One region of the Microbacterium sp. CCH5-D1 genome, then DNA from elsewhere that is predicted to be linked to it. Evidence: riboswitches for the same ligand, from Rfam matches in the RefSeq annotation. Region 1 holds a riboswitch; the other holds the start of a gene.
What was found. Region 1 has a riboswitch for thiamine pyrophosphate ahead of AX744_RS11020 (ECF transporter S component). Riboswitches for the same ligand answer to the same signal wherever they lie in the genome.

Region 1 (5,634 bases):
GACATCGCCGAGGTGACCCGCGACGAGCTGCGTTCGCGCACCGGCATGGTGCTCCAGGACCCGTGGCTGTTCGCCGGCAGCATCCGCGAGAACATCCGCTACGGTCGCTCGACCGCGACCGATGAAGAGGTCCTCGCCGCAGCCAGGGCCACCTACGTCGACCGCTTCGTGCACGCCCTCCCCGAGGGATACGACACGGTGCTCGACGAGGATGCAGCGAACGTGTCGGCCGGTGAGCGTCAGCTCATCACCATCGCGCGGGCGTTCGTCGCACAGCCGTCGATCCTCATCCTCGATGAGGCCACGTCGGCGGTCGACACCCGCACCGAACTGCTGCTGCAGCACGCGATGGCCGCGCTCCGAGAGGGGCGCACGTCGTTCGTGATCGCGCACCGGCTGTCGACCATCCGCGATGCCGACCTCATCCTGGTGATGGAGCACGGCGACATCGTGGAGAAGGGTACGCACGACGAGCTCATCGCCGCGCAGGGCGCCTATTGGCGTCTGTACCAGTCGCAGTTCGAGCAGGCCGCGACCGACATCGACGCCGAAGACGCTCTCACGGGAACGACGCCGGTCGTCGTCACCGGCGAAGCGGGCGACACCGATGCTGCGGGCGCGGAGGCTGCAGCCGCTGTGGCCGGCGCGTCCGTCGGCGCACAGGTGCCGGCAGTCGAGACGGCCGCGGCGCAGGCCCTGCTGGAAGACGGCGCTGACGGCTCCGATCACCGCTCCTGACCTACGGCATCAACGCACGACGCCCCACCGCCGCTCACGCGGGGTGGGGCGTCGTCGTAGGCGATCGCCGGGGAGTGCGTCAGGGCTGGTCGGCTCTGATCCCGAGCAGCTCGAGCGGGTGGGTCAGACGCCACCAGGGACTCGGCCCCTCGACATCCGCGGCCAGCACCAGCGGAGTCGTCGTGGTGTTGACCGGTCCTGCCGTGGTCAGCGTGCCCACCGTGTCACCCTGTTCGCGTTCTTCGCCGAGGTCGAAGGCGGTCGCGGCGGTCGCGGTCGCGCTGTTCCAGAGCACCACATCGGCGTCGGATTCGGTGATGACGTCGACCTGCTCGCCCCACGGAGTCGTGACGCTGCCGACCACGGTGTCCTTCGCGACGGCCGGCGCCTGCGCCTCCAGTGCGGATTCCGCCTCGGCGAACAGGGAACGCGTGAGAGCGAGTCGCTCGTCGTCTCCGGCTTGATTCAGCGCCGCGGCGAACAGGTGCACCGTGGTGTCACCGATCACGAGGTCCTTCGCGGTGAGAAGGTTCCAGCCGACCAGGGTGCCGGTCTTGATGCCGACGACACCGGGATCGTCGAGCATGCCGTTCGTGTTCACGACGGTGCCCGCACCCGGGAGGTCGACGGACTTGGTGCCGACGATCTCGGCGAAGACCGGGTTCTGCATCGCACGCTCGCCGAGCGCCACCAGGGCCTCGGGCGTGGCCACGTTGCGCTCGTCGAAGCCGGAGGGGGTCACCACGGTGATTCCGGTCAGGCCACGTTCGCGCAACCATACCTCTGCAGCCCTCGCGAACTCGCGCTCGGAGCCCCAGATCTCGGTCGCGAGCCGATCGATGTAGTTGTTCGCGGAACCCATGAGCGTCCCCTGCAACAGCTGGTACTCCGTGAGGACTCCGCCGATGGGCACGTCGAGGGCGGATTGGTCACTGCGCCGGTAGTCCCAGTACTTCACGCTGTCGGCGCGGGTGAACGAGAACTCGGGTCCTTGCTCCCCGACAGCGAGCGGCATGCGGTCGAGCACCATCAGACTGCTGACGACCTTGGTGATGCTCGCGATGCTCACGGCGTCGGGCACCGAAGCCGCCGTCGTCATGCCCGCGATGCCGACGGCACCCGCACCCTCGGTCGGCCAGGTCACGGCGGCGGCAGCGGCGGGAGTCGTCGCGAACTCGACCGACTGCACCGTCGGCGGCACCTCGTGGAGGGGCCAGAGCAGTGTGGTGCCGGCGTAGACGGCGACGAGACCGGCGAGCGTGGCCAGCGGGACCAGGACACCCGGGCGGGCGATGGCGGGGCGAAGACGCGCACCGCGCAGCAGACCGCTCGATCGCTCGGCCTCCGAGGTGTCGTCGAGAGTGGCCGTGGCGGTGTGCTCGGCGACGGTCGCGGCGTCCACCCAGGTGAGAGCGGTGGCCGTCGTGGTGTCGTCGGCCCACTGGGGCGCGGCTGTCTCCGACGCGGTGAGTTCGCCGGAAGGATCCGGGACCGTGCGGTCGCGAGGGATGAACGGCGGCTTCGTCAGCGCGGGGGTGGCCGGTTCCGGGGCGCTCACGGCCTCCGGTGGAACGACGGGCTCCGGGTCTACGACCGTCCCCGGAGCATCCGCTCCAGGCGACGTCTGCTCGGCCGTCAGCACCGATCCGCCTGTCGCGGTGTCGGCGGTGTCGGCGGGGGCAGGGCCGTCGTCGCCGACGACGCCCGTCGCCTCGTCGGCGGGATCTGATGCGGTCACTCGTTTACGGTACCCAATCCCGCGCGTGTTCCGCGGCGCCGGGCCCTGTCGCCACGGGGGTGTCGCCGACGGTAGGATCGTCAGCACAACCACGGGAGTCCGGCGAGCCGGGCTGAGAGGGAGCGAATCGCGCTTCGACCGTCGAACCTGATCTGGGTCATGCCAGCGCAGGGAGGAGTTCAGATGAGTACGCCCACGTCCGCATCCACGCAGCAGGCATCCGCCGCCGCACAGGATCCGCACCGCACATCGATCTGGCGCTGGCGCGTCGTCGACATCGTCGTTGCCGCCGTCCTCGGCGTCGCGATCGGCCTCGTGTTCTGGGGATGGAACACGATCGGCTACGCCTGGCTCGGTGCGGCCGATGCTCTGACGCCGGGACTGGGCGGTATCGCCGTCGGCATCTGGCTGCTGGGCGGCGTCGTCGGCGGCCTCGTCATCCGCAAGCCCGGTGCGGCGCTGGTCGTCGAGCTCGTCGCAGCGATCGTGTCGATGCTGATCGGCAACGTGTGGGGCGTCTCGACCGTACTGTCCGGCATCGTGCAGGGACTCGGCGCGGAGATCATCTTCGCCCTCTTCTTCTACCGGCGCTTCGGAATCGCGGTCGCAGCGCTCGCCGGTGTCGGTGCAGCGGTGGCTGCCTGGGTGTTCGAGCTGTTCTACGGCAGCTCGCCCAACATCCTGAAGTCCGTCGAGTTCAACACGATCTACCTGGTCAGCGTTGTCGTCTCCGGGGCGATCCTGGCGGGTGTCGTCGGTTGGCTGCTGGTGCGCGCGTTGGCGGTCACCGGTGCACTGAACCGCTTCGCCGTCGGGCGAGAGCACGTGCGCGAGGTCTGACCGTGACCATCGCCGCCCCGGCCCGCGTGCAGGCCGCGGGCTGGGGCTGGCGGTACGCCGGTCGGAAGCTCCCCGCCGTCGAGGACGTCTCGTTCACGATCGAACCGGGTGAGCGGGTGCTGCTGCTTGGCGCCTCCGGTGCCGGGAAGTCGACGCTGCTCGCGGGCCTGGCCGGGGTCCTCGGCGGCGACGACGAAGGGGTGCGAACCGGGTCGCTGCACATCGACGGTGCCGCCCCCGAATCCCGGCACGGTCAGGTGGGCCTCGTCCTGCAGGACCCCGATGCGGGGATCGTGCTGTCGAAGGTCGGTGACGACGTGGCGTTCGGGTGCGAGAACCTCGGTGTGCCCGCATCCGAGATCCCCGGTCGCGTCGCGGAGGCGCTGGATGCCGTCGGGCTCGAAGTGCCGCTGCAACGCCCCACGAAGGCCCTGTCGGGCGGACAGAAGCAGCGACTGGTGCTCGCCGGTGTGCTCGCGATGCGCCCAGGGCTGCTGCTGCTCGACGAGCCGACGGCGAACCTCGACCCCGAGGGTGTGCGCGAGGTGCGGGCGAGCGTCGAACATGCCGTCGCCTCCACCGGTGCGACGCTGATCGTCGTCGAGCACCGCACACCGATCTGGGTCGATCTGATGACGCGGGTGATCGTGCTCGCGGCCGACGGCGGACTGCTCGCCGACGGGGAACCGGCCCAGGTGTTCGCGGCATACGGCGATGTGCTGGCGGACGCCGGGGTGTGGGTGCCCGACCGGGGGATCGACCTGCCCGTGCTGGAGCAGGTGTCGGCACCGGACGCGCTCATCGCATCCGCCCTGACGATCGGACGGGAGCACGGAGCGCCGGTGCAGCGCGGGCTCGACCTGCGCGTGCCGCGGGGGAACGCGACGGTGATCACCGGGCCGAACGGCGCCGGCAAGTCGACGCTCGCCCTCACGCTCGCCGGGCTCATCCCGGAGCAGGCGGGAGAGGTGCGGTCGGCACCGGAGCTGGCGGGGCGCAAGGGCACGCGCCCGATCCGCTGGACCTCGCGCGAGCTGCTCACCCGCATCGGGATGGTGTTCCAGGAGCCGGAGCACCAGTTCCTGGCCCAGACCCTTCGCGACGAGCTCGAGGTCGGGCCACGGGCGCTCGGCTGGGATCAGGCGAAGACGGATGCGGTCGTTGACGGTCTTCTCGAACGCCTGGGCCTCGCCCCGCTCGCCCTCGCCAACCCGTTCACGCTCTCCGGAGGGCAGAAGCGGCGGCTGTCGGTCGCCACCGTGCTGGCCGGGGCGCCGGAGGTCATCGTGCTCGACGAGCCGACGTTCGGACAGGATCGCCGCGGGTGGATCTCGCTCGTCGCCCTGCTGCAGGAGGAGATCGCGCGTGGCCGGTCGATCATCGCGGTCACGCACGACGACGCGGTGATCCGACACCTGGGCGGTCATCGCATCGAGTTGGGGTCGTCGTCGTGACGGCGACCGAGACCGTGCGCCCGGTCTGGCTCGACGGCGTGAACCCGGTGACGAAGCTGCTGCTCGCCCTGCTGCTGTCCGTACCGCTGTTCGCCTCCATCGACATCACGAGCGCGCTGGCAGCGATCGTCCTGCAGCTGCTCTGCCTGCCGTTGACGGGGCTGCGTCTGTCGACGGTGCTGAAACGCCTGCTGCCGATCGTGATCTTCGCCCCGATCGCCGGTGTGAGCATGCTGCTGTATGCGGAGCCGGCAGGGCGCATCTACTGGACGTTCGGCTTCGCGACGATCAGCGACGACTCCATCACGCTCGCGATCGCGGTGAGTCTGCGAGTGATCGCGCTCGGACTCCCCACGATCCTGCTGTTCGGCGGCACCGACCCGACCGAGCTCGCCGACGCGTTGGCGCAGGTGTCCAAGCTCCCGAGCCGCTTCGTGCTCGGCATCCTCGCGGGAACGCGCATGCTGGGGCTCTTCCTCGATGACTGGCGCACCATGAGCCTGGCCCGTCGCGCGCGCGGTGTGGGCGACCGGGGTGTGCTGCGACGGTTCTTCTCGATGGCGTTCGTGCTGCTCGTGTTCGCGGTGCGGCGCGGCTCGAAGCTGGCGCTCGCGATGGAGGCCAGGGGCTTCGGCTCCGGCATTCCGCGCACCTGGTCGCGTCCCTCCCGGTTGCACCCGCGTGATGCGGTGGCGGTGATCGGCGGAATCGCGATCATGGCACTTGCGCTCGCCGCCGCCGTGCTCGTCGGGACGTTCCGTTTCGTCTGGAGCTAGCTCCGGTCGAGCTGGAAGTAGTGCTCACGGTGCAGTGCGCACCGCTCGTTGAACAGCGCCGAACACCGTGGACATGCCGTCGCCGCGA
Region 2 (5,634 bases), on a different contig from region 1:
CCTGTCGCTTGCCGGCGGACGGGTCGTCGCGGCTTCGCTGTCGACGTTCCCCGCCGCTACGCAGGACGTGTCGCTCCTGGTTCCGGCCGGGGTCCCCGCCGCGGATGTGCAGGCCGCCCTCGCCGAAGGTGCGGGCACGCTGCTGGAGTCGGTGCGCCTCGTCGACGACTACCGCGGAGAGGGCGTTCCGGAGGGTTCCAAGAGCCTGACCTTCGCACTGAGGTTCCGGGCGGATGACCGCACCCTCACCGCGGCGGAGGCCACGGAAGCCAAGCTCGCCGGAGTCGAGGTCGCTGCGCAGCGCTTCGGAGCGACGCTGCGCGACTGAGGATCGATCCGCGGTGTGAGGCGGACCGTGTCGTCGCTCGGACGATCCGGGCCGTCGCCGGAGTACCGTGGCGGGATGAGAATCCTCCCCCAGGGCACTCCGGCCGCCGTCCCCGACGGGGCGCGACCGCTCGGCGAGGGACCGTTCCTCGAGCCCGGCGCACAGATCGACTGGCATTATCGGAAGCCGGGGTGGCAGCCGGGAGAGCCGTCCAGGATCTCGCCGATGCGGGTGGTACGCGATGATGAGCGCGGTCTCGTGGCCTGGCTCGCTCCGGGGACCCTCCAGGAGGCGCCGGGATCCAGCGACGGTCAGCGCGTGCGGGAAGTGCCTCTCGCCCGGCGCTGGCTCGAGCCGCGGACGCGCATCGTGGAGCGCTGGCGGGGCAACGGGGTGCTGTGCATCGCCCCTGCGGGGATGCCGTGGTCGATCTGGCTGTTCTGGGGCGACACCACCGGGCCGGACTGGGCGTTCTCCGGGTGGTACGTGAATCTCGAGAACGCGCATCTGCGGACAGACCGGGACACCTTCTCGTCCGACCATATCCTCGACGTCGAGATCGATCCGGCGGGCGGCATCCACCTCAAGGACGAGGATGAGCTCGTCGCCGCGATCGCCCAGGGACGGCTCAGCTCCGAGCAGGCCGCGCAGATCGAGCGGCACGCGGACGCGGCCATCGCGTCGTTCGAGGCCGACGACTGGCCGTTCGACTCCGCGTGGACCCGCTGGCGGCCCGACCCCGCCTGGACGGTTCCGGTGCTGGCAGGCCTTGACCGGTTGGGTGCAGGCACACCATGACGGATGTTCTGATCCTGGGCGGCACCGGGTGGCTCTCCGGGCGCATCGCCGGTCACTGGCGCGACCACGGAGCCACGGTCACCTGCCTCGCTCGAGGCACACGGCCCGCGCCGGAGGGAACGGTCCTGGTGCGTGGCGATCGCGAGGAGGCTTCGACCTACGCCGACCTCGCACGACGGGAGTGGGACCACGTCGTCGACATCTCCTCCCAGGCGGCGCATGTCGATCGGGCAGTCGAGATGCTGGGCGATCGAGCGGCACGATGGACGTACGTGTCATCCGTGTCGGTGTACTCCGATGACGAGACGGTCGGTGCGGACGAATCGGCTCCACGACACCCGGCGGCGGTTCTCGGCGACGAGTACGAGTACGCGGCGCAGAAGGTCGCCGCCGAGGACTCCGTCGCCCGATTGGGGGAGCGGGCACTCGTGGTGCGTCCCGGCCTGATCGTGGGCGGCGGAGACCCGAGCGACCGCTTCGGCTACTGGAGTGCCGCGTTCGCTCGTGCCGACGCTGACGCCGTGCTGCTGCCCCCGCTGGACGGGCGGAGCGCTCAGTTGATCGACGTCGACGATCTGGCGGAGTACATCGTCACCGCGCGAGGCAGCGGAGCCGTCAACGCCGTCGGCGACGAGAGGCCTCTCGCGGATGTGCTGCGGATGGTCCGCGCTGCATCCGGGCACACCGGGGCGACCGTCGTCGCGGACGAGGAGTGGCTCATCGCGCATGACGTGGACCACTGGGCCGGCCCGCGCTCCCTGCCGCTGTGGCTCCCGCCCGAGATGACGGGATTCATGACCCGCTCGAACGCGGCATTCCATGAGACCGGTGGGACGCTCCGTCCGCTCGTCGACACGATCGAGCGCGTGCTCGCCGACGAACGGGAGCGCGGACTCGACCGCGAACGACGTGCCGGGCTCACGCGGGCGCAGGAGCGGGCGCTGCTGGCCGATCGATAGACTGCGGACAGTGACACGGGGTGCCGCGATCCGCGGCTGAGAACAGACCCGTCGAACCTGATCTAGTTCGTACTAGCGAAGGGATGTCGCGATGAGCGATCTTCTGCGTCCTGATTCCACCCACGATCTCGCCGAAAAGGCTGCGGTGCTGCTGGGGGTGTTGCGTGAGGCGCCACCGCTGACGCACTGCATCACCAATGCCGTGGTCACCGGCTTCACCGCCAACGTGCTGCTGGCGCTCGGGGCTGCTCCCGCCATGGTCGACATCGTCGGTGAGGCCGGCATGTTCGCCGGTGTCGCCTCGGGGATGCTGGTCAACCTGGGGACGCCCACCCCGGAGCAGCGCGCGGCGGCTCTGGAAGCCGTCACCGGTGCGAGGGCAGCCGGTACGCCCTGGGTGCTCGACCCCGTCGCGGTCGGTGCGCTCCCGGTGCGCACCGCACTCGCGCGTCAGCTCGTCGAGCAGCGTCCGACCGCGATCCGCGGCAACGCCTCGGAGGTGCTGGCTCTCGCGGGGCTCAGCGCCGGTGGGCGGGGTGTGGATTCCACCGACAGCACCGAGTCCGCGGCTGAGGCCGCATCGGCGCTGGCTCGGACGACACGCGGTGTGGTGGCCGTGTCCGGCCCGATCGATCTGCTCACCGACGGGGAACGCGTGCTGCGGTTGTCCAACGGGCACGAGCTGCTCACGAGGGCCACGGGCGGCGGTTGTGCTCTGGGCGCGGTGATGGCGGCCTTCCTCGGCGCCGCGCGGGCGACAGGGCACGACGCGCTCACGGCGGTCGCGTCGGCGAGCCTCGTGTACACGATCGCGGCGGAGCAGGCAGCGGAGCGGTCCACCGGGCCGGGGAGCTTCGCCGTCGCGCTGCTGGATGCGCTCGCCGCCGTGGACTCCGCCGACATCAGGGTCCGTGCCCGCGTCGAAGGAGGTGCGCTGTGAACGCCGACCTCTCGCTCTACCTCGTCACGGATGCGGAGCTGTGCGGAGACCGGGGCGTCGTCGAGACCGTCCGGCACGCGGTGGAAGGCGGGGTGCGCATCGTGCAGCTGCGCGACAAAGAGGCGACCGACGAGGAGACGGTCGAACAGCTGGTCGCGCTGTCGCAGGCGATCGACGGTCGGGCGCTGCTCGTGGTGAACGATCGGCTGGGCGCGGCCATGGCTGCTCGTGAGCGTGGAGCCAGGGTCGATGGCGTGCACCTCGGTCAGGGCGACGCCTCGGTGCTGCGCGCCCGTGAGGCACTCGGACCCGACGCGTTGATCGGCCTCACCGCCAACACTGCCGCGCACCTCGACGCGGTGCGGGCCCTCCCGGCCGGGACGGTCGACTACCTCGGGGTCGGCGTCATCCGTCCCACCCTCACGAAGCCGGATCACCCCGTCCCGCTCGGGGTGGAGGGCTTTCGCGACATCGTCCGGAACAGCCCGCTCCCGTGCGTGGCGATCGGCGGCGTCGGCATCGACGACACCGAGGCCCTTCGCGATGCCGGTGCGGCGGGGGTGGCCGTGGTCTCGGCGCTGTGTGCCGCCGACGATCCGGCCGCCGTAGCGACGCGGTTCCTGCGACGCTGGCGCTCCGGCATCGTACCGCGAGTGCTCAGCATCGCCGGGAGCGACCCGTCCGGAGGTGCGGGCATCCAGGCCGACCTCAAGTCCATCGCCGCGAACGGCGGGTACGGGATGGCTGTGCTCACGGCGCTGACCGCGCAGAACACGCAGGGCGTGCGCGCTGTGCACGTGCCGCCGGTCGACTTCCTCCGCGCGCAGCTCGATGCTGTGTCGGACGACATCGTGATCGACGCCGTGAAGATCGGGATGCTCGCCGACGCCGAGGTCATCCGCGCAGTGGGGCCGTGGCTCGACCGTGTGCGCCCGCCTGTCGTGGTGCTCGATCCCGTCATGGTCGCGACCTCCGGCGACCGGCTGCTGGATCCGGAGGCGGAGCGAGCACTGCACGGACTCCTCGCGCGGGCGACTCTGGTCACTCCGAATCTCGCCGAACTCGCGGTGCTCGCCGGTCGGGAGATCGCCGACTGGGAGGATGCCATCTCCGCGGCGCACGAGCTGTCCGCCCGGATCGATGCGGCCGTCCTGGTCAAGGGCGGCCATCTCGTCGGGGATGAGGCCCCCGATGCGTTGGTCGACGCGGCGCGCGGTCTGCGCAGAGACTTTCCAGGACGACGGATCACGACCGGAAACACCCATGGCACCGGCTGCTCGCTGTCGTCCGCGCTCGCGACCCTGCTCGCGCGGGGGCACGACGCAGAAGCGGCCGTCGGCGCCGCGCGCATCTGGCTTCGCGAAGCCCTGCGGGCGGGGGACGCGTTGCGCGTCGGCGGTGGGCACGGGCCGATCAACCACTTCTCCGGACTCTGGGAACGGGCGGGAACAGAGGCCCGTCCGGTCGCGGACGACATCGCGGCGGACTGGTGGCACGACATCAGGGAGATCCGCACCGCGATCGACGAGCTGCCCTTCATCCGCACGCTCGCCGACGGGACGCTGGAGCGCGGACCGTTCCTGTCCTATCTCGCCCAGGACGCGCTGTACCTGCGCGAGTACGCCCGTGTGCTCGCGGAAGCGTCCCGGCTCGCGCCGACATCCGATGAGCAGGCGTTCTGGGCGGAGTCGGCACGCGGTTCGATCGTGGGCGAGCTCGAGCTGCACGCGTCGTGGTTGACTCCGACGCAGGGGGTGAGCGCGGACACGTTCTCCGCCGAGCCGGGGGCGGCCACCACCGCCTACCTCGATCACCTGCGCTCTGTCGCGTTCGGTGGGGACTACGCCGAGATCGTCGCGGCCGTCCTCCCGTGCTTCTGGCTCTACACCGACCTCGGCCGACGCCTGCACGCCGGGGCCTTCGGTCAGTACGCGCAGGATCCCCAGCACCCCTACGCCTCGTGGCTGGCGACCTACGCCGATCCCGCGTTCGAAGAGGCGACCGAGACGGCGATCGCCTACGCCTCCGAAGCGGCGGCAACGGCTGATGCCGCGACCCGCGCCAGGATGCGCCACGTCTTCGAGGTCTCGAGTGCCCACGAACTCGCCTTCTTCGCCGCACCGCTGGAGCCCTCACCCCGCAGATGACGAACCGGATTTGCGGTGGCAGCCGAGGCCGCGCTACTGTCGCGACATGCCTTCGGCCGCCACCGCTTCTCCGACGCTCGCTCCGAGCGTCATCGCTGTGCGCCGACGCCGCGGCCGCCGACTGTAGGCGACCCCGCCCTTCTGCCCGTGCGCGCACGGCGGTCGAGTGCCGGTGTCGCCGCCTCCGGCCCCGTCCACGGTCCCGATTTCCTCGAGGGCCTGACCGTTAAGGTAGAAGCATGACGTATTCCGTCGCCGTCTCCGGCGCATCCGGCTACGCAGGCGGCGAGATTCTGCGCCTCCTGGCCGCCCATCCCGACATGGAGATCCGCACCGTCACGGCGCATTCGAACGCCGGGCAGCCTCTCGTCGACCACCAGCCGCACCTGCGCTCACTCGCACACCTCACGCTGCAGGACACGACACCGGAGATCCTGGCCGGCCACGACATCGTGTTCCTCG

Region 2: another riboswitch for thiamine pyrophosphate. It lies ahead of thiM (hydroxyethylthiazole kinase); the one in region 1 lies ahead of AX744_RS11020 (ECF transporter S component).

The regions. Positions count from the first base shown of each region.
Region 1 is NZ_LSJW01000183.1:6,536-12,169, forward strand. Features, by position in the region: gene AX744_RS11010 (ABC transporter ATP-binding protein) at 1-738, shown strand, start outside; gene AX744_RS11015 (D-alanyl-D-alanine carboxypeptidase family protein) at 818-2,476, opposite strand; TPP riboswitch at 2,558-2,667, shown strand; gene AX744_RS11020 (ECF transporter S component) at 2,660-3,316, shown strand; gene AX744_RS11025 (ABC transporter ATP-binding protein) at 3,313-4,770, shown strand; gene AX744_RS11030 (energy-coupling factor transporter transmembrane component T family protein) at 4,767-5,546, shown strand; gene AX744_RS11035 (CHY zinc finger protein) at 5,543-5,634, opposite strand, start outside.
Region 2 is NZ_LSJW01000120.1:11,333-16,966, reverse strand. Features, by position in the region: partial or broken gene AX744_RS07790 (phenylalanine--tRNA ligase subunit beta) at 1-328, shown strand, start outside; gene AX744_RS07785 (DUF402 domain-containing protein) at 404-1,126, shown strand; gene AX744_RS07780 (NAD-dependent epimerase/dehydratase family protein) at 1,123-2,085, shown strand; TPP riboswitch at 2,092-2,186, shown strand; gene thiM (hydroxyethylthiazole kinase) at 2,177-3,025, shown strand; gene AX744_RS07770 (bifunctional hydroxymethylpyrimidine kinase/phosphomethylpyrimidine kinase) at 3,022-5,172, shown strand; gene argC (N-acetyl-gamma-glutamyl-phosphate reductase) at 5,412-5,634, shown strand, end outside.